Prochlorococcus marinus XMU1404: one gene and its partner. Each later gene encodes a partner of the first gene's protein in a complex. Links are inferred from orthologs where the notes say so. Each region holds a gene or a part of one and is shown in the gene's direction. Other genes may lie near its edges. The genes, in order: pheT and pheS.

Region 1 (15,371 bases):
TTTCTTGAATAATCAATTAATTTTGAAATTGAATTATTACTTATATTTTCTAAATTATTAATTTTATTATATACCTGTCTTTGCATAATTAAATCTAAATATCTTCTAAGTGGCGATGTGCATTGTACGTATAATGGAAGACCCAATGACTCGTGGCTATTAGGCTTTGTAGTTATATAACTTTTACCCATATGTTGTTTAAGTAATATATATTTTATCTCACTATCTTTATATTTATTAAGAATTTCGAATGGATTACAATTAATTTTTTGTGATCTATATGCAGCCGCTAAATTACTTTTTTTTAAAAACAAACTTGTTACATAACCCATTAATATCATTGCTTCAGCAACAATAATTTGAGCGATTGTTTTTTCTATTTTATTTATTATAATTTTATCCTTACATTTGTTTATTTTACTATTAGGACTTTCAATGATTATAGCTCCTTGTTTTTTTCTAAAAATAATGCTTTTTTCTAATAAATTTTTTATTTCAACCAATTCAATTTCTTCTTTAGGTTCTAGTTCTAAAATTTCATTTACATCTTCATATGTCAATTGATATTTAGGTTTTATAATTGCTTCAATTATTTCATAATTATCTATTGAGCCATCTTCATTGAATTCTATTACTGCACTTATAGTTTCTGAAATTTTATTTTGAGCTAAATTTGCTTTATCAATAATTTCAATGGGTAGCATTGGAACATATTGATCTATTAAATACAAACTGCTATTATTTTTTCTTGCATCAAGGTCAATATTAGAATCTTGCAAAAATAGCTTACAAGGATTACTAATATGTATCCATAGATTTTTTACATTCCCATCTTTTATTTCAAGAGAGATAGCATCATCTACTTCATGTGGATCTTCAGAATCAATAATATAGGTTTTTAAATTAGTTAAATCTCTCAAATATTTAAATATTAAATAGGGAGCAAACTATATTCAATATCTACTAGCCTTCTGGATTCACGAATGGTAGTAGGGCTACAATTCGTGCTCTTTTAACGGCTAATGTCAAATCTCTTTGTTGTTTTGAAGTTAACCCAGTCATTCTTCTGGGTAATATTTTACCTCTTTCTGTTATGAATTTCTTTAGAAGTTCTACATCCTTATAATCAATTGGATCTCCAGGTTTGATTGGTGATAATTGTTTTTTGAAAATTGAATTAGGCATGATTTGATTTAATTACTTTATTTCTTTGTGAATTGTCATTCTGTTTAAATGAGGATTAAACTTTTTCAGTTCTAATCTTTCAGTTGTATTTCTACGATTCTTTTCGGTAGTATATCTTGAGACACCATTAGATCTCTTAGGATCAGTGCTTGTTCTAGCTTCAGTACATTCCAGGGTTACTACAACTCTCGTCCCTTTTTTTGCCATTTTAATTAATACGTTAATGTATAATTTTCTATTGTACATCTTCAACAAACTATTTTGAAGATATTTCTATTATTAAATTATCACCGAAAAAAAAATATATATGAAAGTTTCTCAAAATTGGTTAAAAAAATTAGTCGAAATAAATTCTACTCCTGAAGATCTCTCTGAAAAATTATCTATCGGTGGTTTTGAGGTTGAATCACTAGAAGATTGTTCAAAGAATGTAAAAGGTGTCGTTTTAGGTAAGGTTTTAACTGTTTTAAAACATGAAGAATCTAAAAAACTTTCTATTTGCCAGGTTGATGTTGGCAATTCAAAGAATTTACAAATTATTTGTGGTGCAAGCAATATTAAACCAAATATTTATGTTTATATTGCTACTGTCGGAGCAGAATTAAATGCTGTCAATTTAACAATTAAAAGAAGCGAAATTAGAGGTGTACTTAGTGAAGGAATGATATGTTCATTGCAAGAATTGGGCATAGAAGATTCTAGCGATGGCATTGCAATTATTGATGAAGAATTAGCCTCAAAATATGTTCTAGGAACTCCTGCGTCTAAGTTTCTAGGATTAGATGATTTTGTGTATGATTTGGCAATTACAGCTAATAGGCCTGATGGGATGTCTGTAATTGGTATTGCACGAGAAATTTCTGCTCTCTTAGAAACAAAATTAAATTTTCCAGAATTAAATAATAAATATAGTACTAACTTACTTAATGATATTAAACTATGCCCTGAAGCCATAACATCAAATTGTCTATATACAATAACCAGCATTGACGGAGTCAATGGAGATAAATTATCACCAAGATGGCTTAAGGATCGTATAGAAAAATCAGGTATAAAATCTATAAATCTTATTGTTGACATAACAAACTACATTCTTTTAGAACAAGGCCAACCTTTGCATGCATTCGATAAGGATAAACTATCAAATTTAATTGGAAAGGAAGTTTCTTCAAATGACTTTTCAGTGAGAAAAGCCACAGATAGCGAAAGCCTTGTATGCTTGGACGGGAATAAGTACGATTTAAACAATAACATTACCGTAATAACATGTTCTAATAAACCAGTTGCTATTGCAGGGGTAATTGGTGGTTTAGAAACTTCAGTATCGACTACTACATCATCCATTTATCTCGAAGGCGCTGTTTTTAATCCGGTTACAATAAGAAAATCATCAAAGGAGATTGGAATAAGAACTGAATCTAGTAGCAGATATGAAAAAGGAATTTCATCAAAAAATACTATCAATTCTATCACTAGAGCAATTAATATTTTAGAGGAATTTTTTGGAATTAATTTACCAACTATTAATACTTCGAGTTTAATAACTAATGAGTGTACTTACATTAAATTACGAAGAAATCGTATTCACAAAATTCTTGGTCCAATTATCATAAATGATCAGTTTGATAAAAGAAATTTATCTGATAGTGAAATAGTAGACAAATTAACACTCATAGGCTGTAATTTAAAAAATAAAGAATACGGGTGGGATGTTGCTGTAATTCCTAATAGATCACAAGATTTAATAAGAGAAATTGATTTAATTGAAGAAATATCAAGATTAATAGGTTATGACAGATTCGATTTAAACCTACCTAGTCCAATTAAGCCAGGAAAATTGTCACCTGATCAATTGGCATTGAGAAAGATAAAAAATGGTTTCATGGAAAGTGGTTTTAATGAGGTTCTTAGTTATTCACTTGTTCCAGAAGATAATGATGAACTTATTAGGATTTCAAACCCTTTGCTAAAAGAAACTAGCTGTCTTAGAAACAATATTTGGAAAGAACACCTGCATATTGTAAATCGTAATTTTAAAGCTGGACAGACAAGTTGTTATGTTTTTGAAATTGGAAATGTTTTCTTTAAAAGTTCAGAATTTATTCAAAAAGAAATTTTAAATGGTGCAATTTTTGGCAATAGAAAATTTGGGAATTGGGCTAATTCAAGTAAAGATAATTATCTTAATTATTACCAGGCCAGAGGAAAATTAAAGGAAGCTCTGTCATGCTTGAATATAAAAATTGATGATAAGCCAATTAATTCAATTGATTTTTTACATCCTGGAAGATCAGCGCAGTTATTTATTGAAGGCAAGGATTCAGGATATTTTGGTGAAGTTCATCCAAAACTAATATTGGAAAAGAAAGCTTTAAAAAATACTTACTTATTTAGTTTAAATTTAGCCAATCTCCTTGCAGCAAGTACTAGGAAAAATAAATGGATCCCATTATTTAAGCAATATCCAACCGTACCAAAAATGGAAAGGGATATTAATTTTATTTTCAATAAGAAATACTTAATTAGCGAAATTACATCAGAAATAAAGAAAACAGGTAAGAATCTGTTAGAGGATGTAAATCTTATTGATGTTTTTGAAGATATTAATCTTGGAGAAGATTCTATAAGTTATACATTTCGATTATCTTATAGAGATAAAGACAAAACATTACTAGATTCAGATATTTCCCAAATACACACGAATATCATTTCTAAAGTTGAGAAAAGATTTAATACAAAACTGAGGAACTAGGTGTATCACTTATCTTGAATAAGACTATATATGAGTCTATATATAAGTCTTATATGAAATAAGTAATAATTTAAAAAAAACATCTGATGTTGTAACATTGTAATCATGATAAACGTATTAACTTTATTGCTATCTTCACTGCTATGGGTGCAAGTCCCTCAGTGGTCAGATGATTGGTCAAAATGTTCAGTTGATGTACCTGATGCTTCCTGTCATTGGTATATAACTTCACCTGATAATACATTTGGAGAAGGTTTCGACTGGGCTAGCGCCCCTTGGTTTGACGCTAATGGTTTAAGCGATGTGCCAAGTATTGACAAGCAAACAGCTATACAAAAACTTCAATCTAGGTAGTACTGTCTTTGAGACAGTACAGCTAGGCATAAAAGCCTTTTATAGTAATACTTTTTAACCATTATTATTTTCTTGGACATCTAAAGGACATAATTTATTGATATATCATTCAGTTTTTAATTTTTCCATGCTAAATCTATTTTGGGCATGATTAATTGAAATTGATAATTTACTTTATCTTATTTTTCTATTATGAGACTATAGAATAGACTAATAATAAGACTCATATAAGAAAGTATATACAAATAAATTTTTATATTTATAAAAGTAAATTTTATTTTAATTTCCAATTATATATAATAATTGATTCCAAAAATTCGAATAACAAATGACTAAAGAAGATCTGCAATTTTTCAGTTCATAGCTATCTTATATAAGACTAGTGTATAGACTTATAACTAGTCTTATTTAAGAATGAGTATACTAGTTTCTATAAAGATTTTTTAGCAATTGATAAGCTTCATTTAATTTTCTCATTTGATCTGTTGATCCTCCAGCATCTGGATGCGTCTCTAAGGCTATTGATTTATATGCCTCTCTAATTTTACGCAAAGTATGAGCTGATCCTGCAGATGTTGATAAATTCAATAATTTAAGTGCTCCATGTACTGTCATTGTAGAGTCCAAAGTTTCAAATGAATTTGATCTGTTATTTCGCTTAAATCTATTTACAAACCTTCTCATAAGTGTTGGTATCCTATTAATTAGATCTGATGTAGCAAAAGGGTCTTCTAAAACACCAATCATTAATAAAACAATTTCAAGGGATGGATTTTTCTTTATCCAAAATGGGCATAATTCAGACATTAATTTATTGGCTGCACTCCACGTAAAGGGTAGATTTTCAGTTCCATCAAGATTTGGCCATATATCACTTCCAAACCAATCCATCGAAGCTTCTACTACATGATCATTAGGAACTGATCCATATAAGGTTTTCCAATGACTAATTAACTCAATTCGACATTTTATTAATTCAGTTTCTTTAATTGTATTAATTTGAATATCATTAATATTCTCCTTTAATTTTTCACTATTAATACTTCTTCTTAGATTCTTTACTTTTTTTTCAACAAAATTGGGAAGGCTTATGTTTGAGTTGGCTTTTTCTTTATATTGATTATTATTTGAAAATATTTTTTTCAACGATATCTCATTATCTTCTTTTTTTACGTCTGATGTAATTAATACCAATGCTGTATCTTCATCAATATTTGAATTTTCATTATTCTTCTTATTAAAGTCTATTTCTTGCTGTTGGTTCTTAGGTAGTAAATCATCTTCTTGAAGAAGTTCTTTAAGTATCTTTTCTATTACAGGTCCTCTTGCTCTAAATCCCCACTCTTTTCGTAATTGATCAAACCTGGAAATTAGTTCTTCAGGTAAATCAATTGAAATTCTTTTTGTATTTGAATTTTCAGGAATATTCAATAATATTTTCTTGAATAGTAAGGAATTTCTTTAATTTTATTCAAAAATAATTGAAAGTCCATAAGTAATATTGTTTTTAAATTAAAACCAATTTATTTTCATGTCACAAGTCAATTAAGTATCTTTTTATAATAAAAATAAAAAATGTTTAATTGTTATTTCAAGTCATCTAAAGAACAAAAGAGTTTTTATCAACACAAGAAATTAGAAATGCTCAACTATATTAAGGATTCACTCGAACGTAAAATTGCTTCTGTTACAGCATCTATAGAAGTTCTAGAAAGCCAAATAAGCAGGGATAAAGAAGTTGAAGTAACTAACTAGTATTAAACAAAACTTTCTAGAAGTTTTTCAGGGCCAAATTTCTTTAAATAATTAATATTTGATTTTTCAGTTACTAATAGATAACCTGCAAACCCTAAACCGTTAACACTGAAACCATGAATATGATCATTTTTTCTCTTTACAATAGCTATCCATTTATTAGTTATTAAAATATTGTAAGGATATTTGGGTTTCTTATCACTAATAGGGTCCCCAAGTCCTAATTTCTTGCATAATTCTAAATAAAATTCAAAAAGAGATGATGAATTTTCTAAAAAATTAAATTTGGATACAATAATATTTTTTTCTAGCTTATTATTTAGATCTTGATATGAGTTCATTTCTAAAAACCACTTTTCTCTAGGGCATGATATCTCACCTCTAGATCTACGCAGAAGTTGAAAATGTCTGTGAGGTTGACTTGCACCCGCAATTGGAGAACTATTGAAAAACCATAATCCACTAGTATCTTTATTAACTTGTTGGATCGCTCTCCAATCTTTAATATCTAACCATCCATTTTGAGGTTTCCATTCATTTGTAATCAGTAAAATATGACCTTTTTGTACAGGGTACTTATTTAATATTAGTTGATGATTATCGCCAATTTTATCAATTTCTAGTATCTTTTCCCAAGGACTAAATGGATTCTGCTTAGGACCATAAATTTTTTTTTTATTAAATTTTGAAGTATCGAGTTTCCTGATTATGAAGTCGTCTTTTTTATATAAATCTCTTGTAATAATTTCAGTTTTGAGAGGATATAATGATCCATCATCAATTGATAATCGAGTTTGCTCTAATGCTTTTTCCCAATATATTTCTAAACTCATTTAAAAAAAATTATCATATTCATTTTAAAAACAATAATAAATTTGTAATTACTTTTTAGTAAATTGATATTCTTTCAATTTTTCCAGAGGTACTGATTCTAGGACTACAATATTCGTTGACTCTATTATGACTTTTGGTGCAAGACCGTCTAATAATGCTTGCTTCCATCTATCAAGACAAATACACCAATGATCGCCATTCTTTAGTCCTGGGAATGAATAAATAGGCATGGGAGTTATTAAATCATTACCTTGTGATTTACTATATTTCAGGAAATTATCATCCATTACACAACATATGGAATGATTCCCTCCATCATTTTTGTCATAGTTGCAAAATCCATCTCTGAACCACCCTGTCATAGGTGCGCAACTACAAACCTCCATTTTTTCTCCTAGGACATTCAACTGATCTTGATTATTTATAGTCATAGATTTTTTTAATAATTATAAAACACCAACATTTCTTTAAAAAAGGTTGACGAGTATGGGGGGTAAGGAGGTAATAATTCTAATAAGGTTTTTTTCATTATGGATTGGGACTTTACTGAAAACATAGCATTTAAAGCTCTTTATGAAGCTTTTAAAGATAGTGATGAAACTTCCGCATTAGAATTTTTATCTAGTGATGGTGCTTCATATTATCTTGAGTTAACACAGGACGCGGCGGGTGAGGGATTTGATCTGAGTGATAATGAAACGATGGAAGAACTACAGGAAGAAATTATTGAATATTTAGAAAAAAACTAGAGATTTAGCTTAAGCGCTGAAATATTTAGCTTTTGAGTGTAGTGAAATGATTGCTGTAGTACTTTGTTCTGGATGAAGTTGTTCAGATTCATCCATGGTCAAGTTTATTCTTTTTGCATCCAACAATGATAATTGTATGTTTGAATCAGATACTTTTGGACATGCAGGATAACCAAAAGAATATCTAGCTCCTCTATATTTTTGAGCTAGTATTTCTCTATTTTTGTCAGGTTCTTCAGTCCTAAAACCACATTCAATACGAATTAATGCATGGACATACTCAGCTAGAGCTTCTGCTAATTGCACTGTAAGTCCATGGAATAATAAATAATCGCTATATTTATCTTCTTTAAATAATTTTTGAGAAAATTCACTAGCAATATCGCCCATCGTTACTGCCTGCATAGGAAATATATCTATCGGTTTATCATTTTTTAAATCACAATAAAAATCAGCTATGCATAAATTATTCCCAGATTTTTGTCTTGGGAAAGTAAATTGGGAAATTTTATTTAATAATTTATCATCAAATAAGAAAATACTATTATCTTTTCTTCCGCATCTGAAATATCCATAAACAGCTTTGGGTGTAATAAGTTTTTTTTCTATAATTGTCTCTAACCATCTATCTAACAATGGTTTAGCATATGAATCCAAATAATTATTATATTCATCTACGCTTTGGTTTTTTCCTTTTTTTATTTGCCATTGTCCGCTAAATAGAGCTTTTGTATCTAAATAAAAAATTAACTTATTTAAATCTATATCAACTTCGTTCAAGACTTTCGTCCCCAAGAAAGGGGCTTGAATTGGTTTTTCTTCATTTATAAATGTAGATCTTATAAAATTTTCTTTTAAATTTAATTTAGAAGTCTCCGTATGTATGGATATTGATTTTTTAAAAGCTTGAGAGTTGGATTTTGATGAAGCTAAATTAATATTTATACCCTCATTGTTAATGAAGCCCTCTGTATTTGACCAATTACCCTTTTTTTTATTATCCATATATTCATTCATGAATTTAAGATCAGTGAACGCATCTTTTCCGTACAATATTTTCCCTTTATAAATTTTGCTGCAGTCCTCATTTACAAATTTTGGGGTTAAGGCTGCTCCTCCTAATATTACTGGTACACTAATATTTTCATTGTTAAAAGCCTCTAAATTATCTTTCATAAAAGCAGTTGATTTAACAAGTAATCCGCTCATAGCAATGCAATCTGCATTGTGCTTTTTTTGTGCGTCTATAATCGCTGATACATCTTGCTTTATTCCAAGATTTATTACGTCATAACCATTATTTGTAAGTATTATGTCAACCAAATTTTTTCCAATATCATGAACATCGCCTTTAACAGTTGCAATTAAGAGTTTTCCATTTGATATGCTTTCATCTACAGTTTCCATATATGGTTCTAAAATTGAAACTGCAAATTTCATTGTTTCAGCGGATTGGAGTACAAATGGCAATTGCATTTGACCAGAGCCAAATAAATCTCCTACAACTTTCATTCCATCTAGTAAAAAGGTATTAATTATTTCAAGAGGTTTATATGTTTTTAACGCTTTATTTAATTGATCCTCTAAACCTATTTTTTCTCCATCAATAATATGATTCTTTAGACTTTCTTCCAGAGTAAGGTTTTTATTTTCTGAAGATGCTTTTTTGAAATCTTGAATAGATAAATCTTGAAAAGCCTTCGTTAACTCTACTAGTGGATCATAAATACAAATATCATCTTCAAATTCTCTTTTGTCATATATCAAATCTAAGCAAAGCTTTTTAGTTTCTTCAGAAACTTTTGATAATGGCAAGATTTTGTTTGGTGCGATGATAGCAGAATCCAATCCTGCTTTAATGCATTCATCTAGAAATATTGAATTTAGATTAATTCTTGATAATGGTGAAAGACCAAAACTAATGTTTGATATCCCCAGTATGATATGAATATCTGGGAATTTTTCACGAATTTTTGATATAGCAGTAATTGTTTCTTTAGCGTTCAATCTATCTTCTTCTATCCCAGTAGATATTGGCAGAGCTAATGGATCAAAAAATAGCTCATAATCTGACAAGCCACATTCTCTAGTTCTATTAATCGCTCGTTTAACAATGTTATATTTTTTTTCTGCATTCCTTGCCATTCCATCTTCATCAATAGTTCCGACAACAAGAGCTGAACCATATCCTAAGGCTAAATTTAGAACTTGATCAAACCTATCATTGCCGTCTTCGTAATTGGTTGAATTTATAATACATTTACCACCAGCTGACTTTAATCCACTTTCCATTTTGTCAGCATCTGTAGAGTCAATCATTAATGGCAAATTTATATTTGTAACTAGTCTTGAAGTTAATTCCTTCATATCTTTCACTCCGTCTCTCCCCACATAATCAACATTCACATCAAGAACGTGTGCATTTTCTTTTTGTTGTTGCTTGGCAATTGAAACTAGTCCATCCCAATCGTCGTTATTTAATAACTCCCTTACCTTTTTAGATCCACTTGCATTTAATCTTTCTCCAACAATCAAGATAGAATTGTCTTGTTTGTAAGGGACAGAATTATATATTGATGATGCAGAAGGAATATAACCACTTTGATTGTTATTACCATTTTTGTTAGACCTTTCGTTATAAATAATTTCATCGATTATTGAAGAAAGATATTTAATATGTTCAGGTGTCGTACCGCAACATCCACCTATTAATTGAACGTTAAAGTCATATATAAAATTCATTAACTGCATCTTTAATTCTATTGGCTTTAATCTGTAGTGAGCTACACCACCAATATTTTCAGGTAGTCCTGCATTGGGAATACAGCTTATAGCGAAGGGAGAATTTTCAGACAAATATTTAATATGTTCTTTCATTTGTTCTGGACCAGTTGCACAATTCAGTCCAAGGATATCTATATTAAATGGCTCTAATATTGTTAATGCAGAGGCGATGTCAGATCCAACAAGCATTGTACCTGTTGTTTCCATTGTTATCGATACCATTATAGGTATATCTATATTTTTACTATCAAGTACTTCTTTAGACGCTAATAAGGCAGATTTGATTTGTAATACATCTTGACAAGTCTCAATTAAAAGAAGATCAACTCCTCCATCTGTAAGACCATATATTTGTTCTTTATATGATTGCTTTAATTCATCAAAATCTATATGTCCTAATGTGGGTAATTTAGTAGTTGGTCCAATTGAGCCAGCAACAAACCTTGGCTTATCAACTGATGCATATTTGGCAGCAGCCTTTTTTGCTATTAATGCAGCATTTTTATTTATCTCATATGCCTTATCCGCAATATCATATTCATCAAGAACTATTGATGAGGCTCCAAAAGTATTAGTTTCTATAACATGACAACCTGCTTCTAAGAATGAATTATGAACCTTTTCGACTACCTTTGGTGAGGATAAAACAAGGTTTTCATTACAACCCTCTAATTCTTTGCCTCCAAAGTCGTCTGCAGTAAGATTTAAGTTCTGAAAAGATGTTCCAGTACCTCCGTCAAAAATTATTAATGGCTTTTCATCTCTATTTAGATAGGTTCTGAAAGATTCCATTTTTAGGTAAAAATTAATTTATTTTAGAGAAATTCTTGTTATCCAATTATCATAGTCTTGAGAACGACCTTCTGTTATTTCTATAAGCTTACTTTTTAATTTATTCATTATTGGTCTTTCACCATTTAATTTACTTGATTCAATTTTTTTAACTGGTGTAATTTTTGCTGCTGTACCAGTTAGAAAAACTTCATCTGCTATTAATAATTCTGTTTTATCAACAGGCCTTTCAATTACATTTATTCCAAAAGATTTTGCTAATTCAATTACACTAGCTCTAGTAATCCCCTCAAGTATATCTTGATCAACACCAGGAGTGATTAAGTCTCCATTTCTTACAATAAATAAATTCATACCACTAGCTTCGCTTACCTTACCACTTGAATTTAATAGCAAGGCTTCATCAAAACCCGATAAACTAGCTTCTGTTTTAGCTAATGAACTAGTAATATAAGCTCCACTTATTTTTCCTCTTAATGGGAGAGATCTATCTTCTTGCCTAGTCCAACTACTCATTCTACAAGAAACACCATCTGGGGATAGATAATCTCCTAATTCAATACAATAAATAAAGAAATCTGTTTCAATATTGTGTAACCTTGGAGCTATACCTAAATCGCTTGTATATACGAATGGTCTTATATAGATAGGATTTTCTGGCTTATTTCTTTTTATAACTTCCTCTAAGGCTTTAAATATATATTCTTCAGAAATATCAGTTAAGAGTAATTTTGCACTTTGAGATAACCTTTTTATGTGTTTATCAGTTCTAAATAAAAGGAATTCTTCTTTATTTGTAGGGTTAGGTATCGCTCGCATTCCTCCAAATGCAGCAGTACCATAATGTAGTGCATGAGTAGCTATTGATATTTTTGCTTCTTTAAATGGAATACATTTACCTTCGAACCAGGCGTATGGAAGAAATTCATGCATATTCAATTTATTTAATTAAGGTAAACTTGTTTTATCCTACTTACGTATTCTAAACCCTATTTATATATAAAAATGCACAGGATATTAAATATAGCAGGAAATGAAAAGAATAAGGATGACTTAATAGAGCAACCAGCTGCAGATTTTATTTTTATAACAAGTGTCAAAGCTGATTTAAATCTCTTGTCGAACTTATTGTTAGAAAAAGAATTTGCCTCATTAAAAAATAATATTAGAGCTTTAGAAATTTCTAATTTAAATACCTCAGCTCAAGTAGATAATTATCTATTAAAAACAATTAATTATGCAAAGGTTGTCGTACTACGATTATTTGGAGATAAAGGTACATGGAACTATGGAATTGAACAACTTTTAAATTGGCAAGCAGTTGATAAAAAAAGGAAGTTATTAATCCTATCAGGTACCCTAGATCAGGAAGTTTCCTTATGTGAATTAAGTAGTATAGATAAAGATGTAGCATTAAATATTTCTAAATTACTAAGATCTGGGGGACTGGATAATTATAGAAAATTTCTTAATTGTTTAAATTATCTAAAAACAGATGAAACATTAATTCCTGAAGAGTTTTTGAAGATTTCTTTTTATGCAGATCCTTATTTGTATGATTGGAAAATGGAAAAAGGAGAAAAGATAGGAATAATATCCTATAAATCGCTTTTTTTGGCTGATGAAATTGAAGTAAACGAAAAACTTAACTTGCAGTTAAGAAAATGCGGACTATCCCCTAAAACATTTTTTATTTCAACTCTAAAAGATCATATTCTTCAAAAGAAATTAATAGAAATATTTAAAAAAGAAGATATTAAAATAATAATTACCACAACTTCATTTTCTTCATCTCAAATCAAAAATAATGATTTGATTGAAAATTCTACAAATATTTTTAATTCTCTAAATATACCAGTTTTACAACTTCTTTCTTCTAATATATCAAAAAAAATTTGGTTAAATTCATCAATTGGATTGAATTCATCTGATTTATTAATGCAAATAATTATTCCCGAATTTGATGGAAGAATTACTACCTGTCCTTCTGCATTTAAAGAAATAATTTCAAAAAAAAATACACTTTACAGTGAAATAACTAGTTACAAAGCTGATCAAGTAGGAATTGAGTGGATTTCAAAATTTGCAACAAATTATGTGAAGCTCCAAAAACTTAATAATTTTGATAAAAGAATTTGTTTAGTAATAAGTAATTATCCAGTAAAGAACGGAAGAATCGGTAATGGAGTTGGTCTAAATACACCATCTTCAATAATAAATATTCTTAATTGGTTAAAAGAAGAAGGTTATGACCTTGGATCTTTTGATTATCCTCAAGATTCTTCGGAATTAATGTCAAAGCTTATAAAAACTAGAACTAATGATATTGAATCTCAAAATAATAAACCATTAGATTACTTACCACTTAGTGAATATTTAAAATATTGGAATTATTTAGAACTTGATCCAAAAAATATTATTGTTAAACGTTGGGGTAAACCATCTGATGCGATCGATCTAGATAATGAAGGCTTCTCAATAAATGGTCTTAGATTTGGAAAAATAACATTATTGATTCAACCTCAACGAGGTTACGACGCTTACACTGATAGAGATATTCATTCTCCTGATCTTCCACCTCCCCATAGATATTTAGCACAATATTTTTGGATTGAAAAAGTTTTTAATGCAAATGCTATATGCCATATTGGTAAACATGGGACTGTTGAATGGTTACCGGGCAAATCTATAGGTCTCAGTAATAAATGTTTTCCAAATATTATTTGTCCAGCGATCCCTAACATATATCCCTTTATCGTAAATGATCCTGGAGAAGGTTCCCAAGCTAAAAGAAGAACTGCAGCCACTATTATTGATCATTTAACCCCTCCTTTGGATAGGTCAGAATTATATGGAAAATATTCAATATTAGAAAATTATTTAGAAGAATATTTTGAATCAAAATTGTTAAATTCTAATCGTATTGAAATAATAGAAAAATCCATTTTTGAATTAATAAAAAAAGATTTTATTGAAATTACTTTTAAAAATAAAAATAATAAAATAGAAGAAATTGATTCCTTTCTTTGCAAAATTAAAGAATCTCAAATTAGAACAGGCTTGCATGTATTTGGTAATAGACAGAATGATATTAATGAAATAAATTTATTCTTGTGTATTGCTAGAGTACCAAATGCCAATCGAATTGGTCTTGTTCAATATATAGCGAAAAATTTAAAACTAGATTTGAATCCTTGGACAAATAATTATGATCAAAAGTTAACTGAAAAGGATAAAAAAATATTTTTAAGTTTTTCAAACAACAAAATTTTAAATTTTAGAATGGCTATTGAGTTTTTGGAACAACAAGCAAAATATATAATATATTTGTTTTTTTACAAAAAGAAAACCAATATAAAAAATTTAGACAAATATAAAAATCAGAAAATAATAGACTTTTTCTTAAATGATAAAAAACATAATAATTATTTTTTATTATTAAAAAATGAAATCCTAAATCCAATCATTAATTCTTCATATAATGAAAAATTATCATTTATTAATTCATTAAATGGCAAATATGTAAAAAGTGGTCCATCTGGAGCTCCTACGAGAGGTAAAACTGAGGCTTTACCAACTGGTAAAAATTTTTTTTCAGTTGATGCGAGAGGACTGCCAACTGAATCAGCATGGAGTGTTGGTTGTAAATCTGCGTCTCAAATAATTGATTTATACAAACAAGAAAATGGAGAAGATTTAAAAAATATAGCAATATCTGTATGGGCAACATCCACCATGCGAAATGGTGGAGAAGATATTTGTCAAATATTATATTTATTAGGCGTACAACCTATTTGGGATGGACCCTCAAGAAGAGTAATTGACTTAGAAATCATCCCTTTATCTGTTCTCGATAGGCCAAGAATAGATGTTACATTAAGGATTTCTGGGATGTTTAGAGATGCATTTCCTCAGTTAGTTAAATTAACTTCTAAAGCAATAAATCTAATTTCTAATCTTAATGAGAATGATAAATTTAACCCTCTTGCTGGAGCACTAAAAAAAGGTGATCCAATTAATCGTATATTTGGGTCAGCGCCAGGTTCATATGGAGCTGGTCTACAAGAACTAATTTCAAATTCTAATTGGGAAAATATAGACGATTTTGGAGAATCATTTCTTAATTGGAGTAAGTGGATTTATAGTGATAATCTTGAACCTATAGA
Region 2 (15,223 bases), on another replicon or contig:
TAACTTTACTAGGAAGGCCAAATGTGGGTAAATCTACTTTAATAAATAAATTGATTGGAGAAAAAATAACAATTACTTCTCCAATAGCGCAAACTACAAGAAATAAATTAAAGGGAATACTTACTACAAACGATGGGCAAATAATTTTTGTCGATACGCCTGGCGTGCATAAACCTCATCATCGACTTGGTGAGATATTAGTAAAAAACGCAAAATCTGCAATTAATGGAGTTGATATGGTCATTTTTGTAATTGATTCAAGTGAAGAACCTGGAAGAGGTGATGAATATATTTTGAACTTTCTGCTCGCAAATAAAACTGAGTTTATTGTTGCATTAAATAAGTGGGATTTGGTAAATAAAGAATTTAGGAATTTACGATTAGATCAATATAGAAGATTTTTTGGAATTAATAGAAACTTTCAAGTTGTAAGTGCTTCTCAAGGTGAAGGATGTTCTGAACTAGTCGATATGGCTCTAAATTTTCTTCCTGAGGGACCAAAACTTTATGGCGAAGAGACGATTTGCGACCAACCATTAGATAACTTATTATCTGATTTAGTAAGAGAACAGGTATTAAAAAATACAAGAGAAGAAGTACCTCATAGTGTCGCAGTAAAGATAGAAAAGAGAGAGGAAATTAAAAGGAAAAATGGAAAAGTTTTTACAGCTATTTTGGCTACTATTATTGTTGAAAGGTCCACTCAAAAAGGCATTCTTATTGGAAAGAAAGGTTCAATGTTAAAAATGATTGGTCAGTCAGCAAGATCAAATATGTCAAAATTAATTGATGGTCCAGTTCACCTAGAGTTGTTTGTGAAAGTTGTTCCAAATTGGAGAAAAAAAGAATCAAGGTTAATTGAGTTTGGTTTCGAGGAAGAATTCTAGATGAGTGGTTTTAATTTTGATGTAATTACATTGTTCCCTAAAGCTTTTGAATTAATAAATAATTTAGGGGTCATAACAAGAGCTCTAGATAAGAATTTGATCGATGTAAATTTACATGATTTAAGAGAATATGGAGAAGGTTCTTACAGACAAGTAGACGATAAGCCTTATGGAGGAGGAGCAGGAATGGTATTAAAACCTGAACCTATTTATAAGGCTTATGAATCAATTAGAAAATCACCTAAAAGTAAAACTTTGCTGATGACCCCTCAGGGTAAAGTTTTAAAGCAAAAGGATCTTGCGAGATGGACCACTTTGGATCAAATAATAATTATTTGTGGTCAATATGAAGGTTTTGATGAAAGGATTAGATGTTTAGCTGATGAAGAGATATCGATAGGCGATTATGTCCTTTCTGGAGGTGAAATTCCTGCTATATCAATAATTAATGGTTTGACTAGGTTATTACCAGGAACTCTTGGTGATCCAGACTCCTTAGTCGATGAGAGTCATAATTCCTCTTTATTAGAATATCCTCAATACACAAGGCCTTTAACTTTTAAAGATATGAAAGTGCCAGATATTTTAGTGAGCGGTAATCATGAAGAGATTAAATCGTGGAGAAGAAAAAAAAGTTTTGAAAGAACATTGGAGAGAAGAAGTGACTTAATTTCAAATGAAAACTACAAAAAATCCCCACAAAGTAAGAGAATAATAAAAGAAAATAATCAATTCATGAAATTTAGAATAGGTAATGGATACGATATTCACAGATTAGTAAAGGATAGAGATTTAATTATTGGAGGTGTAAAATTGCATCACCCTGAAAGTTTAGGATTGGATGGGCATAGTGATGCTGATGTTTTAAGTCACTCAATAATGGACGCATTATTGGGAGCTCTTTCGTTGGGCGACATAGGAAAGTATTTCCCCCCATCTGATGAAAAATGGAAAAATGCTGATAGCTTGTTTTTGTTATCAAAAGTAATTGACTTGGTAAGACAAGATGGTTGGGAAATAAATAATATTGATAGTGTTCTTGTTGCTGAAAGGCCAAAAATCATGCCACATATAAAACTAATGAAAAAAAATATTTCTGAAATTTTAAATATTGATGAAAATTTAATTGGGATTAAAGCAACTACGAATGAAAAATTGGGTCCAGAAGGGAGAGAAGAAGGTATAAGTTGCCATTCAGTAGTTCTTCTTGAGAAAAAATGAGATTAAATTTAAATTTGAAAAAAAAAATTCAAAGATTTTGTTTATTATTAATTTGCTTAGTAGTTTTAATTTTTCAATCTGATATTCCCAATTTAAAAGCTCTTACAATGGATAATTTTCAAAGTGAAATGGTCATAGAGGAATTAAGACTTAAAGTACCTGCTGATGTAAAAGCAGCATGGTTGAATGCTGAAAAAGAAATATGGGAGCCATGGTTATCTTCTCAGGATGGTTTTTTGGGTAGACAATTATTTTGGGATAAAGAAAAAGAAGAAGCTTTAATATTGGTAAATTGGAAAAGTAAAAAATTATGGAAAACCATACCAATGTCAGAAGTAAATGTAGTCCAACAAAAATTTGAAGATAATGTTAAAGCTGCTCTAAATGTAGGAGAAAATCCTTTTAAATTAATTTATGAGGGAGAGTTAGATAAGCAAAGATGAATTTTGATATCATGTTTGATTTTCAAAGAAGAGAGAGGCTTGGACTTATTGAGGCTATTTGGGGGCAAGACAAGAGTATCGACCAATTAAAGAGATTATCTGAAAGTGTATTAAGTAAAAATGAGGTTGTCTTCATTACCAGGATTAATAGTGAGAAGGCTAATTATCTTTTGGATTTGCATGATGATGCACGTTTCTATGAAGAAGCAAATTGCCTAATAATTGGGAAAAATTTGAATAAAATCAATACAAATAAAAAAGTTGCTATAATTTCAGGAGGCTCAAGTGATTTGGCAGTAACACTTGAAGCACAATTAGCGCTTGAAATTTATGGAGTGAAGTGTCAATCTTTTATAGATGTTGGAGTAGCTGGACTTCATCGATTAATGGGTCAGTTAGAAGAAATTAATAAATATAATGTATTAATAGTTTGTGCTGGGATGGAAGGAGCCTTGGCAACAGTTGTGGGTGGATTATTGCCACAACCCATTATTGCAGTGCCTGTCTCAGTTGGCTACGGAGTTAGTAAGGACGGGGGTACTGCATTAAATAGTATGTTGTCAAGTTGTTCTCCAGGTATTGCAGTTATGAATATAGATAATGGTTACGGAGCGGCAATGGCTGCTCTGAGAATTATTAAAAGTATTTCCTAGTTGATTTACTTTTTTTCTATTTCTAATAGGTTTTCTATCCATAAATTAAGTTGTTTTGAAAGCATTCCTTCTTCTCTCATTCTGATCGCTTTTATCACGACTTCTGTATTTACCCATTCTGGAAATCTTTTCGGCATTTATTTATATATTCAGTACCTTTAATTTGGTACAAATTTTTATAAAGACAAGATCTAAGTAACAAATTTAATCTTTTATGTTTGATTTTGTACCTAATCTAGAAAGCTCAGAAGATGTATGTTCACTTTCTACATTTTTTAATCTTTCAATTAACTCAGAGAGATCTTTGTGTGCTAACTCCCCATTTTGCTCCCATTTCAGGGATCTTGAGTTACTATCAATTTTTCCTTTCATTTTTTCATTGAAGTAATAAGAATATAAAACGAAAACAAGAAAAATTTGGTTATTGTTTCAAGGCTAAACTTAAAAAATTATGAAGATTTTTAATATACGAAAATTTTATCTTTTAACCACCGCCAACTATTGAAACGATTTCTAAATTATCCCCATCTTTAAGTTTCACTTTTTCCCATTTTATTGAATTAATAATTAAATTATTTAGCTCTACAACAATTGTGTTGGGTTTATATCCCATTAAATTTAAAGCTTTGGATAGTAGAGCATTTTCTTGATCAAGTTCTATTTTTTTTTCTTCTCCATTTACTTTAATTTTCATGAGACAATTCTTTTAGAATCATAATAGCGTCTTCCCTAGGATCTTCAGAATTCATTAATTGCGAAACTAAGGCAACTTTTTTAAACCCATTGCTTTTTAAATATGAAATATTATCTGACTTAATTCCTCCGATGGCAAACCATGGAATATTTAAATCTTTTGTTAATGTTTTGATTTTTTCAATACCTATAGGTTTTTTGTTCTTTTTTGTTGCAGTTTCAAATACTGGTCCTATTCCTATGTAATCGCAACCTTCCTTAAGAGCATTAGAAATATCAATTTTATTATTTGCACTTATACCAATAATTTTTGAATATCCTAGTAATTTTCTTGCGGTTTTTAGGTCTAAATCATTTTGTCCAAGATGAATTCCATCCGCATTAGATGCTAGAGCTATATCAATTCTGTCATTAACGATGAACAAAGAATTATATTTTTTACATAAATTTTTAACCTGAATTGCTTCTTGAAGATGATCTTTATCAGTTCCTTTTTTAAATCTATGTTGAATGATTCTTGCTCCCGCAATTAAAATCTCTTCTGTTATTTCTAATAAATTGTCCTTTTGATCAGTGATTACATATAAGTCATTTTCTTTTAATATTTCCTCTGAATTCTTAGACTTGCTTAAGCTTAATAAGTCGATTTCTATGGTATAAATTTCATATCTAATTTCCGAAGCGATTTTTGAAAGTTCATGATTATGTAGTCTTGAGAATTCTTCTATGACTCTTAATGCCTCTTGAACTCTAGCTGAATTAGAACTTATAATTTGCTCAGAGCTTTTTCTGTTGATTTGCTCTTGATGAGTCAAGCCTTTGCATTTGTCCTCAATATGATTCCTAGATTGTTTATAAACTTCTAAATGGTTTTTACCTAATATTTGTCTAAAATTTTTAATCCTTTCAACAAATTTTTCTTTGCCTAGTCCAAATCTAGCCCAATCCTCTAGTACTCTTAATCCTTCTCTAGCTCTATCTAGATTTGCATCAATAATTTGATAAATTCTTAAATCTTCAGCGTTTGGAGTATTAGAATTCAACATTTGTAACTTATTTTTTATTGGTTTTAAAAATTCTTAGAGCATTCTCTCTATCTTTTTTAATTTGATTAGAAAGTTGATCTATATTTTTGAATTGGATTTGAGATCTAAGCTTTTCAACTGGTTCTACAGATAGATTTAAACCATATAGATTAACATCTTTATTTATTAAATGAACTTCAACTGCAGATGGCAATAATGGATCTATTGTTGGTTGAGAGCCAAGATTCATAACAGATGCAATTTTTTGGTTGGTATTTTCTATAGTTGTCCAAGCTGCATAGACCCCTTCTCCAGGTAAAAACTTTCTGCCATCTATTTCAAGATTTGCGGTTGGCCATCCTATATTTTTCCCAATCCCTTTACCTTTGACAACCTTCCCCTTAAAGCTATAAGACCTATTAAGAATCTTGAAAGCATTTTTCAGATCACTTCTCTCTAACAAATCTCTTATTCTGCTGCTGCTGATTCTACCTTCTTTGTCTTCTAAAATTGGAATAATTTTTAGTTTTATATCCGTATCTTTAATTGCATTTTTTATAGTATTTATGTCCCCACTTCTTTTAAACCCAAATTTAAAATTAGCACCTACAGAAATATTTTTTGCTTGTAATTGATTTATCAAAATATCTCCTATAAATCTTTCTGCACTTAATTTAGATAGTTCCTTATCAAAAGGAATCATAACTAATTGTTCAATCCCGAGTTCTTCAAGAATTGGTAGTTTTTCGTAAGGCAGATCAAGTCTAAGGCGCGTCTCATTGTACAGAACTTCTCTAGGATGAGGCCAAAAGCTTGCAATTGTTGGGGTGTATTGATTTTCTTCAACTACGCTTTCTATTAATTTCCTATGTCCAGCGTGTAAGCCATCAAAACTTCCAATAGCTATTGAAGTAGGATTCTTTACTTCAGATGGCGATATTAAAGAGATCAAAAGATTACGTGCAATTTTATGATTTTGATGGCAAATTTGAATAGATTATAGTTTATTCAATCAAATGAATGTCTGACAAAATTGATTTTCAGTCGCTTTCATTTGGAATGCGGCGCATTGGATGGATACGCTTTTGGATTCAATCCATTTTAGGTGTTGTTGTTACAGCTGTTTTGCTTTTTTCAAATGTTGTAAACAATAGCGAAGGACAGCTTGGTTTGGCACCTGGACTATCTCTTACAACAATATCTTTAATATTACTACTTTTTAGTCTTTGGCAAGGTTGGTTAATTGTTAGAGCTGGTAGAGCAATCGCGAGCAACGCAAGACCCTCAAGAGGACAAACAAGTAAATTAATAAAAAGAGGTCTAATTGTTGATTTGTTAGGGATTTTGTTTGGATTAATTGGATATCAAGCACTTATGGGTGCCCTATTTATTCAGGCATCCTCTCAAACAACTGGACAATTGATAACAGCGACTTCTGATATACCAATTACTGGACTTGAGATTTTATCAGTGCTCAGTAATACTCAAATTATTGCTGCTCATTTCTTTGGACTTTGCTTTTCTTTATGGCTTTTAAGAAGGATCTACAAATGAATTTTTGATTTTAGGTAATAAGTCTAAACCTCCTCTCCAAAACAAATCAGGTTCAACCGGTGTAAGTGATATTTTATTCTCTTGTATTTGAGATACGTCACTAGGCCAGTTCTTTGGACCATAACCCTTTGATTTAAGGTCTAAAACTACTTCGCCTGCCAACCAATAATAATCATCGCCCCTTGGGTCCTCCCTTTTAGAAAATTGATTTTTATATTTTCTGATTGATAATCTTGTCCAAGATAATTCTTTTATTTTCTTTTTTTCGCAAGGAGGTATATTCAGGTTTAATAAAAGTGAAGCTGGCCAACTATCCTTAATTGCTTGTTCGGCAATATTCATTGCAATTTCTCCAGCAAATTCAAAATTCTTCCATTTAAAACTTGCAACACTTATTGCCATAGAGGGAACATTCTCTAAAGTGCCTTCCATTGCTGCTGCAACAGTCCCTGAACAAAAAATATCTGTCCCTAAATTTGGCCCGTGATTTATTCCAGATAAAATAAGATCGGGTTTATTATCCAATAGTTCAGAAAGTGCTAATTTGACACAATCAGCAGGAGTGCCTGAGCATCCCCAAGCTTTTATCCCTTTCCCAAATAATGCGTCTGCTCTTTCCACTCTTAGCGGAGATTGCAGAGTAAGACCATGACCAGTAGCTGATCTTTCTTGGTCTGGGCATACTACTGTAACCTTATGTCCTCTCTTATGTGCTGATTTTGCTAAGGCTCTTATTCCTTCTGCAAAAACACCATCATCATTGCTTATTAATATATTTAACGGCTTCATTTATAAATACATTTTATTTATGGACGATATTTAAGTAAAATAAGGCAATACTTATTTTTACTATATCAGTGAGTCAAATTGAATCATTAAGTCAAATTGAGGAAAAACTAAATAATCTTTCTCTTGCAGCAATAAATAATGTAGATAATGCTAATACTCATGAAGAACTGGATCAATTGAGAGTTTCTCTTTTAGGAAAAAAAGGGGAATTATCAATTATTCTTAAAAAAATGGGTCAATTGTCTGCCACTGACAGACCCATTGTTGGCCAGAAGGCAAACTTAATAAAGATAAATCTTCAAGATTTAATAAGTAAAAGAAAAAATAAATTAAATATTGAAGCTTTGGATCAGCAGATTAAAGGCGAAAAAATTGATGTAACAATTCCAGCAACTGGAACCCCCCCTGGAAGTAAACATCCCTTAATTTCAACACAAGATGAAATCATAGATATTTTTTGTGGTTTAGGTTATTCAGTTGAAAGTGGGCCTGAAATAGAAACTGATTTTTATAATTTTGAGTCTTTAAATATACCCAAAAATCATCCGGCGCGAGATATGCAGGATACTTTTTACTTAGATGAAAATAGACTCTTAAGGACACATACTTCTCCAGTTCAGATAAGATACTTAGAAAATAATCCACCTCCAGTACGAATTATCGCCCCTGGAAGAGTGTATAGGAGAGATGCTGTAGATGCTACTCACTCTCCTATATTTAATCAGGTTGAGGTTTTATGTATTGATCAAGGTATTAATTTTAGTCATTTAAGAGGTACAGTTCTTACTTTCTTAAAGACCTTTTTTGGAGATATTCCTGTAAGATTTAGAGCTAGTTATTTCCCATTTACTGAGCCTTCAGCAGAAGTAGACGTACAATGGAAAGGTAAATGGTTAGAGGTAATGGGCTGCGGTATGGTAGATCCGAAGGTTCTAGAAAAATTAGGATTAGATTCTGAGAAGTGGACTGGATTTGCAGCTGGATTAGGAGTCGAGAGATTTTGTATGGTAAGGCATCAGATCGATGATATACGGAAGTTCTACACAAATGATTTTAGGTTTTTGGAGCAGTTCTAATAAAATAGAAATTTTAAATTAGGATTGGCCAACAAATAGTTTAAAATAGTTTATAGTTTTAATTTTTTTATTGGTACGTAAAGCAGGACTAATCGTTAATGACGGTAAAGAACTAGCTGTTCAAACTGCAAATTCTGTGCAAAGAAAATTGGAAGAATCCAATTATGAAGTTGTAAGAGTAAGTAGTTCTGGTGGTATGGTTGGTTTTGCCAATCCTGATCAACACGTTCGACCGCTGGGATATACAAATTGTGTTCCAGAAGGTTTTGATTCTTCAATAGAGTTTGCTATTGTCCTTGGTGGAGATGGAACTGTTTTATCTGCTGCGAGACAAACAGCTCCTGCAAAGATTCCCATTCTTACCATTAATACGGGACATCTAGGTTTTCTTGCTGAAGCTTATTTATCTAATTTAGATGAAGCTATTGATAAAATCATTACTGGTAATTGGGATATTGAAGAAAGAACTTGCTTTATCATAAGTGTGATGAGGAATGATCAGAGGAGATGGGAGTCTCTCTGCCTTAATGAGATGGCTCTTCATAGAGAACCTCTTACAAGCATGTGTCATTTTGAGATTTCTATTGGGCGACATGCTCCTGTGGATATTTCAGCTGATGGAGTTATTTTATCTACTCCAACTGGATCCACAGCATATTCTCTGAGTGCTGGAGGACCAGTTATTACACCAGATTGCCCAGTTGTGCAATTAACTCCAATTGCTCCACATTCATTAGCATCAAGAGCATTAGTTTTTAATGATTCAGAGCCAGTAACTGTTTTCCCCGCGACTCCTGAAAGGTTGGTAATGGTTGTTGATGGAAATGCTGGTTGTTATGTTTGGCCTGAAGATAGGGTTTTAATAAGAAAAAGTAAGCATTCAGTAAAGTTTATAAGACTCGAAGATCATGAATTTTTCCAGGTTTTAAGAAATAAATTAGGTTGGGGATTACCTCATGTGGCTAAGCCTAATAAATAACAATCATTTAAATTGATTTTTTACCTTTTAATAAAAAAACAGGATTATTTGGTTCTATTCTCATTCCCTCTGCGATACTTAAGCTTTTGTAAGTTTGAATTAAATTTAAATTTGTCTTGAAATTTTTAACTTCTAATTGCTCTTTCAATTCTTTTATTGCTTCAATGTCTATTATTGGGATGACTATAATATCTCCAATATTCATATATTGAGATAGGTTTTTAATAACTAAAAGTTTGGTTTGTTTATTGCAACCTCCAATTACTAATCTATTAGGTTTTTCAATAGAACTTAAAATTCTCTTTTCTAGAGTATTGTTTATATCTTCCTCTAAAATCAATTTTGGTTTAACGCCTAGCCTTTTTGAGTTTTCTAGTATTAATGCTTTTGAGCCAATCCTTTTGTCGATACAAAACAAATCTAAATTAGGCCTTAATTTTAATGCTTCTAAACCAATTGACCCACAACCTGCTCCTATATCCCAGATGACGCCATTGTTAGGAAGCTCTAGATCAGCCAAGATTTGGACCCGAACCTCCCTTTTAGTTAATAAATTAGGTCTATCATCAAAAGTTTCAAAAATAAAGTCACTAATTCCAAAAAGAGGGAGATTATTAGAATAATTCTTCTTTGTTTTTGTAAGAACAACAATATTCAAACTTGATATATCAGTAGGCAATGACTCGTTAAGATTTAATTTTTTTATTTTTTCATTATCAAAGCCTATTTCTTCACAGAGCCAAAAATCATATAAGTCAATCAGATTCAATTCTGATAAGTTTTTTTTGATTATTTCTAAACTTTTGTTATTTGAATCTGTAATGATAGCCAAATTTGAAGGCCTTGCTTTAAGAGCCTCAATAAACTTTTTCGTGTCTCTGCCGTGAATACTTACATTAACAGTATCTTGCCATGGGATTTTCATCTTACTAAATGCTAATTGAATGCAAGTATTTGAAGGGTAGAAACTTAATTCATCTTTTGAAAAGTTTTCTAGTAATATTCTCCCAATTCCAAACCAAAGTGGATCTCCTCTCGAAATTAAAATAACATCAGTTTTTTGAGATCTAAGCCAGTTAAGAAGTTCGTTATTACTTTTGCTCGAAAAAAATGATTTATTTTTTAATAGACCATTTTCGCTCCATGATTTGATTTCTTCAAAATATGAATTTGGAACTGCAATATTTTCTGTTTCTAAGAATAAATTTTGTAATTTTAAAGATAGATCCTCAAATTTATAAGAATTAATCCCAATTACATGAATTTTTCTATTAACTTCAGTCATCAATATTTATGAAATGGAACTTAATTGTTTGAATGTTTTATTAAATTATCTTATTATTATTCGAGTTATCATAGTTAATTAATTGTCTGAAAGGAGAAAGAGATTACATGATTTATTATTAACTCTAATTAATAAAGATAGTGAATTTGAGTTTATTGAAGAAGATTCTAGCGATTTAACATCTAGCTATTCTGAAAAAGACACTTTAAACTTATCTCGAGTTATAGAAAAAAATCGTAAAATAATCAAAAGATATCAAGCTATTGTAAGAACAGCTGTAACTCTAGATGCTCTGATGGATTCTGAAAATGAAGAAAATTACAAAATCAAATAAAAATATTTTTTTGAAAGGTATATTACCTTTACTTTTACTATTATCCTTTATTTTTAACCCATTAAAAGTATCTGCAGAAGTTGCAGAAACAGAAATGAATGGGGAATTAATGAATGCTAGTAGTGAGTTTTTAAGGGATTTAGACTTTGAAACTTGGCAATTAGTAGCTTATAAATCCCCTCTTTTTGAAGATAAATTGATCTTGAGAGTAATAGGATATCCTGGAAATCTCAGGATTGATCATCCCACTGACTTGAGGGTTGAATCAGGGAGAAAACAGTGGCTTTTAGGTGATAAAACATTACTCAATGTAGAATTAGCAAATGATGGAAGACAAGCTGCGGCAGAATTCGATCTAGATAAATTGATTAAAAATTTAGATAAAAATAGACCATTAAGATTATCTTTGTCAGGAGTCTTTTCAGAGTTACCTGTCCCCCCCTTCGTGGTTAAAGAATGGAGATCACTAAGTTGAATATTTTATATAAAAGATGTCTGAAATAAATTTAAGCCATACAAAATGGATGAAAAGAGCACTCTTTTTGGCTTCGTTAGGCAATAATACAACTAGTCCTAACCCTAGGGTAGGATCAGTGATTCTTGATAAAAATGGAAACCTTATTTCAGAAGGATTTCATTACAAGGCAGGGATGCCTCATGCTGAGGCAATGGCTTTTAGTAATTTAAAAAAGGATGCAAAAGGGGGATCAATGTATGTGAATCTCGAACCTTGCTGTCATCAAGGTAAAACACCTCCATGTGTAGATAAGGTAATATCTTCAGGGATAAGGAAGGTCTATATATCGATTCAAGATCCTGATAAAAGAGTCTCTGGGAAAAGTATTAAACTTTTAAAAGAAGCAGGAATTCAAGTTCACTTAGGATTATGTGAGAAAGAATCCTTAGAATTAAACAAAGCTTTTATTCATAGAAATATTACTCAAAAGTCATTTGGTGTTCTTAAATGGGCTATGAGTATTGATGGCAGAATAGGTTTAAAAAATGGTAAGAGTAAATGGATTACTAATGAAGAATCAAGGTCATTAGTTCACTCTTTTAGAGCAGAATTTGATGCAATTATCATTGGTGGAAACACATTAAGGAAAGATAATCCACTTTTGACTACAAGAGGTTTAAAGTATCCTGAGCCTTTGAGAGTTGTTTTCACAAAAAGTTTAGATCTTCCTTTAAAATCTAATCTTTGGGATTGTAGTAAGGCAAAAACTATAGTTATTTATGATTCTTCTACAGCAAATGAAAGTTACCTCACAAGGATTCCCAAATGTGTAGAGGTCGAAAAGGTATCATCAGACAATCCAGAGTTGATTTCAAAAATACTTGCTAAAAGAGGATGTAATAAAGTTCTATGGGAATGTGGCCCTAGATTAGCGACTGCTGCTATGCAATCTAATTGTGTTCAGGAAATTATTACTTTTATCGCTCCAAAAATTTTAGGTGGAGAAACTAGTATGAATCCTTTTGGTGATTTTGAATTTGCAGAAATGAATGAAATTATCAAATTAAGTGATCTTAGGGTTAGTTTGATTGGCAATGATATTTGCATTAAAAGTTCATTTGAGAATTAATCTTTATTACCAATTTATTTAGGTCAAAGTACCGTACGGTTCTTACCCCAAAAAAAAATACGGATACGGAAACTCTTCGTTTAGTTTATAATAAGTTCAAATTTGACCACCATCATGCCAATAAGACAAGACGATAATCAACCTAATAGAAGATTTGGAATTGTAAATATAATTTTGATAGGAGTTGGAGCATTACTTTTATTTAGCAGTCTTTTCCCTAATCAAAATATGCAAATCCCTAGGGTTCCTTACTCTTTGTTTATAGATCAAGTTAATGATGGGGAAGTTAAGAGAGCATATATAACTCAAGAACAAATTAGATATGAATTGAATGGAGCTGAGGAAGGTTCACCCTCTGTATTGGCGACAACCCCAATTTTTGATATGGACCTTCCACAAAGGTTAGAAAGTAAAGGGGTGGAATTTGCTGCTGCTCCTCCTAAAAAACCTAATTTCTTCTCAACAATTTTGAGCTGGGTTGTTCCTCCATTAATTTTTATACTAGTTTTACAATTCTTTGCTAGAAGAAGTATGGGTGGTGGAGGTGCTCAAGGAGCTCTAAGTTTTACTAAAAGTAAAGCTAAGGTTTATGTACCTGATGATGAATCAAAAGTAACATTTGCTGATGTTGCAGGAGTTGATGAAGCTAAGGACGAATTAACAGAAATAGTTGATTTTCTAAAAAAACCAGAAAGATATACCGATATTGGAGCAAGAATACCTAAAGGTGTTCTCTTGGTCGGACCTCCAGGAACAGGTAAAACACTTCTTTCAAAAGCTGTTGCTGGTGAAGCAGAAGTTCCTTTTTTCATTATTTCAGGTTCTGAATTTGTTGAACTTTTTGTGGGTGCTGGCGCGGCAAGAGTTAGGGACTTATTTGAACAAGCTAAGAAAAAAGCTCCTTGCATAATTTTTATTGATGAGTTAGATGCTATTGGCAAAAGCCGTTCGGGATCAATGGGAGTTGTTGGGGGTAATGATGAGAGGGAACAAACATTAAATCAACTACTTACTGAAATGGATGGATTTGCATCTACAGATAAGCCAGTTATTGTACTTGCTGCTACTAACCAGCCAGAAGTACTTGATGCAGCACTTTTGAGACCTGGTAGATTTGATAGGCAAGTTTTAGTAGATAGGCCTGATTTATCCGGTAGGAAAACAATCCTTGAAATTTATACAAAAAAGGTTAAATTAGCAGACTCTATAGATTTAGACTCAATTGCACAAGCTACAAGTGGATTCGCAGGGGCAGATTTGGCTAATATGGTTAATGAAGCAGCTTTACTTGCAGCAAGAGCTAAAAGAAAAAGTGTAGAGCAAAGAGATTTGAGTGAAGCTATTGAGAGAGTGGTAGCAGGTCTAGAGAAAAAAAGTAGAGTTCTCCAAGATGACGAGAAGAAAGTTGTGGCATACCATGAAGTCGGCCATGCCATTGTGGGCCACCTCATGCCAGGAGGATCAAAAGTTGCAAAAATTTCAATTGTACCTAGAGGCATGAGTGCTCTAGGTTATACACTTCAACTTCCTACAGAAGAAAGATTTCTCAACTCCAAGGATGAGTTGAAAGGACAAATAGCCACACTGCTTGGTGGAAGATCAGCTGAAGAAGTGGTTTTTGGGAAAGTCACAACTGGAGCTTCAAATGATCTCCAAAGAGCTACTGATATTGCTGAGCAAATGGTTGGTACTTTTGGAATGAGTGATATACTTGGACCCCTAGCTTATGACAAACAAGGTGGTGGTCAATTCTTGGGTAACGGCAATAATCCAAGAAGATCAGTCAGTGATGCTACAGCACAAGCTATAGATAAAGAAGTAAGAGAATTAGTTGATGATGCTCATGAGACAGCATTGAATATTTTGAGGAATAATTTACCTTTATTAGAATCTATTTCACAAAAGATACTTAAAGAAGAGGTTATAGAAGGAGAGGATCTCAAAACGCTACTTGCTGAAAGTAAAATGCCTGCATAGTAGAATTTAGGTCATCTTTATAAAAATGATGCTAAAACCAAATAAGATTGTAAGTTCAAATTTTTTATCATCCTTGGATATTTCAAATGAAGAAGTTATAAATTTACTAAATCTTGCTCAAAATTTTAAAAATAAAGATATAAATATTCAACTTAAAAACAAAGTTTTGGGACTCATTTTTGATAAATCTTCTACCCGTACGAGAGTTAGCTTTCAAGTGGCAATGTCACGACTTGGCGGGACCACTATTGATTTAAATCCAACTACTTCACAGATAGGCAGGGGCGAGCCTATAAGAGATACAGCTCGAGTTCTAAGCAGATATTGTGATGCACTTGCAATAAGAACTTTTAAACAATCAGATTTGGAAGAATATGCGCGGTGGTCTTCCAAGCCTGTTATAAATGCACTCACTGATTTAGAGCATCCATGCCAAGCTTTGGCTGATTTTATGACAATTAAAGAGGAATTTAATGATTTTAGTAAAGTTGTTTTAACATTTATAGGCGATGGCAATAATGTTGCAAATTCACTTATTTTATGTGGAGCATTACTTGATGTGGAAGTGAGAATTTCTTGTCCAAAGGGATATGAACCAAATAGTGCAATTATAAAAAAAGCGTTAGAGATAAGTAATAAAAAAGATTTTTTGAAAATCATAAATGATCCTCACGTGGCTGTAGTTGGGTCAAATGTTTTGTACACAGACGTTTGGTCCTCA

Evidence for each region.
Region 2: the proteins of pheT (region 1) and pheS are in contact, whole or in part, in a crystal structure (PDB 6P24), measured with the Escherichia coli proteins. The link is inferred for Prochlorococcus marinus XMU1404 from one-to-one orthologs.

Annotation. Positions count from the first base shown.
Region 1 is NZ_JAAORE010000002.1:147,543-162,913, forward strand. What follows is about bases 1,150-4,214. They hold pheT (phenylalanine--tRNA ligase subunit beta), read left to right. Parts: upstream 1,150-1,492; coding sequence 1,493-3,937; downstream 3,938-4,214. Other genes in these bases: rpsR (30S ribosomal protein S18), read right to left, coding at 1,150-1,185; rpmG (50S ribosomal protein L33), read right to left, coding at 1,198-1,392; HA144_RS04475 (hypothetical protein), read left to right, coding at 4,043-4,214. Also shown: HA144_RS04455 (ribonuclease catalytic domain-containing protein), read right to left, coding at 1-920; more of rpsR, read right to left, coding at 964-1,149; more of HA144_RS04475, read left to right, coding at 4,215-4,291; HA144_RS04480 (molecular chaperone DnaJ), read right to left, coding at 4,715-5,722; HA144_RS04485 (hypothetical protein), read left to right, coding at 5,867-6,046; HA144_RS04490 (DUF4922 domain-containing protein), read right to left, coding at 6,049-6,879; HA144_RS04495 (DUF2237 family protein), read right to left, coding at 6,928-7,311; HA144_RS04500 (hypothetical protein), read left to right, coding at 7,411-7,629; metH (methionine synthase), read right to left, coding at 7,639-11,205; HA144_RS04510 (branched-chain amino acid transaminase), read right to left, coding at 11,224-12,138; cobaltochelatase subunit CobN, read left to right, coding at 12,211-15,371.
Region 2 is NZ_JAAORE010000003.1:167,259-182,481, reverse strand. What follows is about bases 6,421-9,337. They hold pheS (phenylalanine--tRNA ligase subunit alpha), read left to right. Parts: upstream 6,421-7,333; coding sequence 7,334-8,341; downstream 8,342-9,337. Other genes in these bases: cbiT (precorrin-6Y C5,15-methyltransferase (decarboxylating) subunit CbiT), read right to left, coding at 9,328-9,337; HA144_RS07185 (NAD(+) kinase), read left to right, coding at 8,412-9,320; surE (5'/3'-nucleotidase SurE), read right to left, coding at 6,456-7,265; HA144_RS07200 (DUF3611 family protein), read left to right, coding at 6,421-6,476. Outside these bases: GTPase Era, read left to right, coding at 1-887; tRNA (guanosine(37)-N1)-methyltransferase TrmD, read left to right, coding at 888-2,108; HA144_RS07230 (TIGR03792 family protein), read left to right, coding at 2,105-2,551; nickel pincer cofactor biosynthesis protein LarB, read left to right, coding at 2,548-3,204; HA144_RS09620 (hypothetical protein), read right to left, coding at 3,210-3,341; HA144_RS07220 (hypothetical protein), read right to left, coding at 3,409-3,576; sulfur carrier protein ThiS, read right to left, coding at 3,689-3,898; HA144_RS07210 (thiamine phosphate synthase), read right to left, coding at 3,888-4,943; HA144_RS07205 (bifunctional riboflavin kinase/FAD synthetase), read right to left, coding at 4,951-5,874; more of HA144_RS07200, read left to right, coding at 5,943-6,420; more of cbiT, read right to left, coding at 9,338-10,605; HA144_RS07175 (hypothetical protein), read left to right, coding at 10,688-10,939; HA144_RS07170 (DUF3122 domain-containing protein), read left to right, coding at 10,914-11,414; bifunctional diaminohydroxyphosphoribosylaminopyrimidine deaminase/5-amino-6-(5-phosphoribosylamino)uracil reductase RibD, read left to right, coding at 11,431-12,525; ATP-dependent zinc metalloprotease FtsH, read left to right, coding at 12,640-14,502; argF (ornithine carbamoyltransferase), read left to right, coding at 14,531-15,223.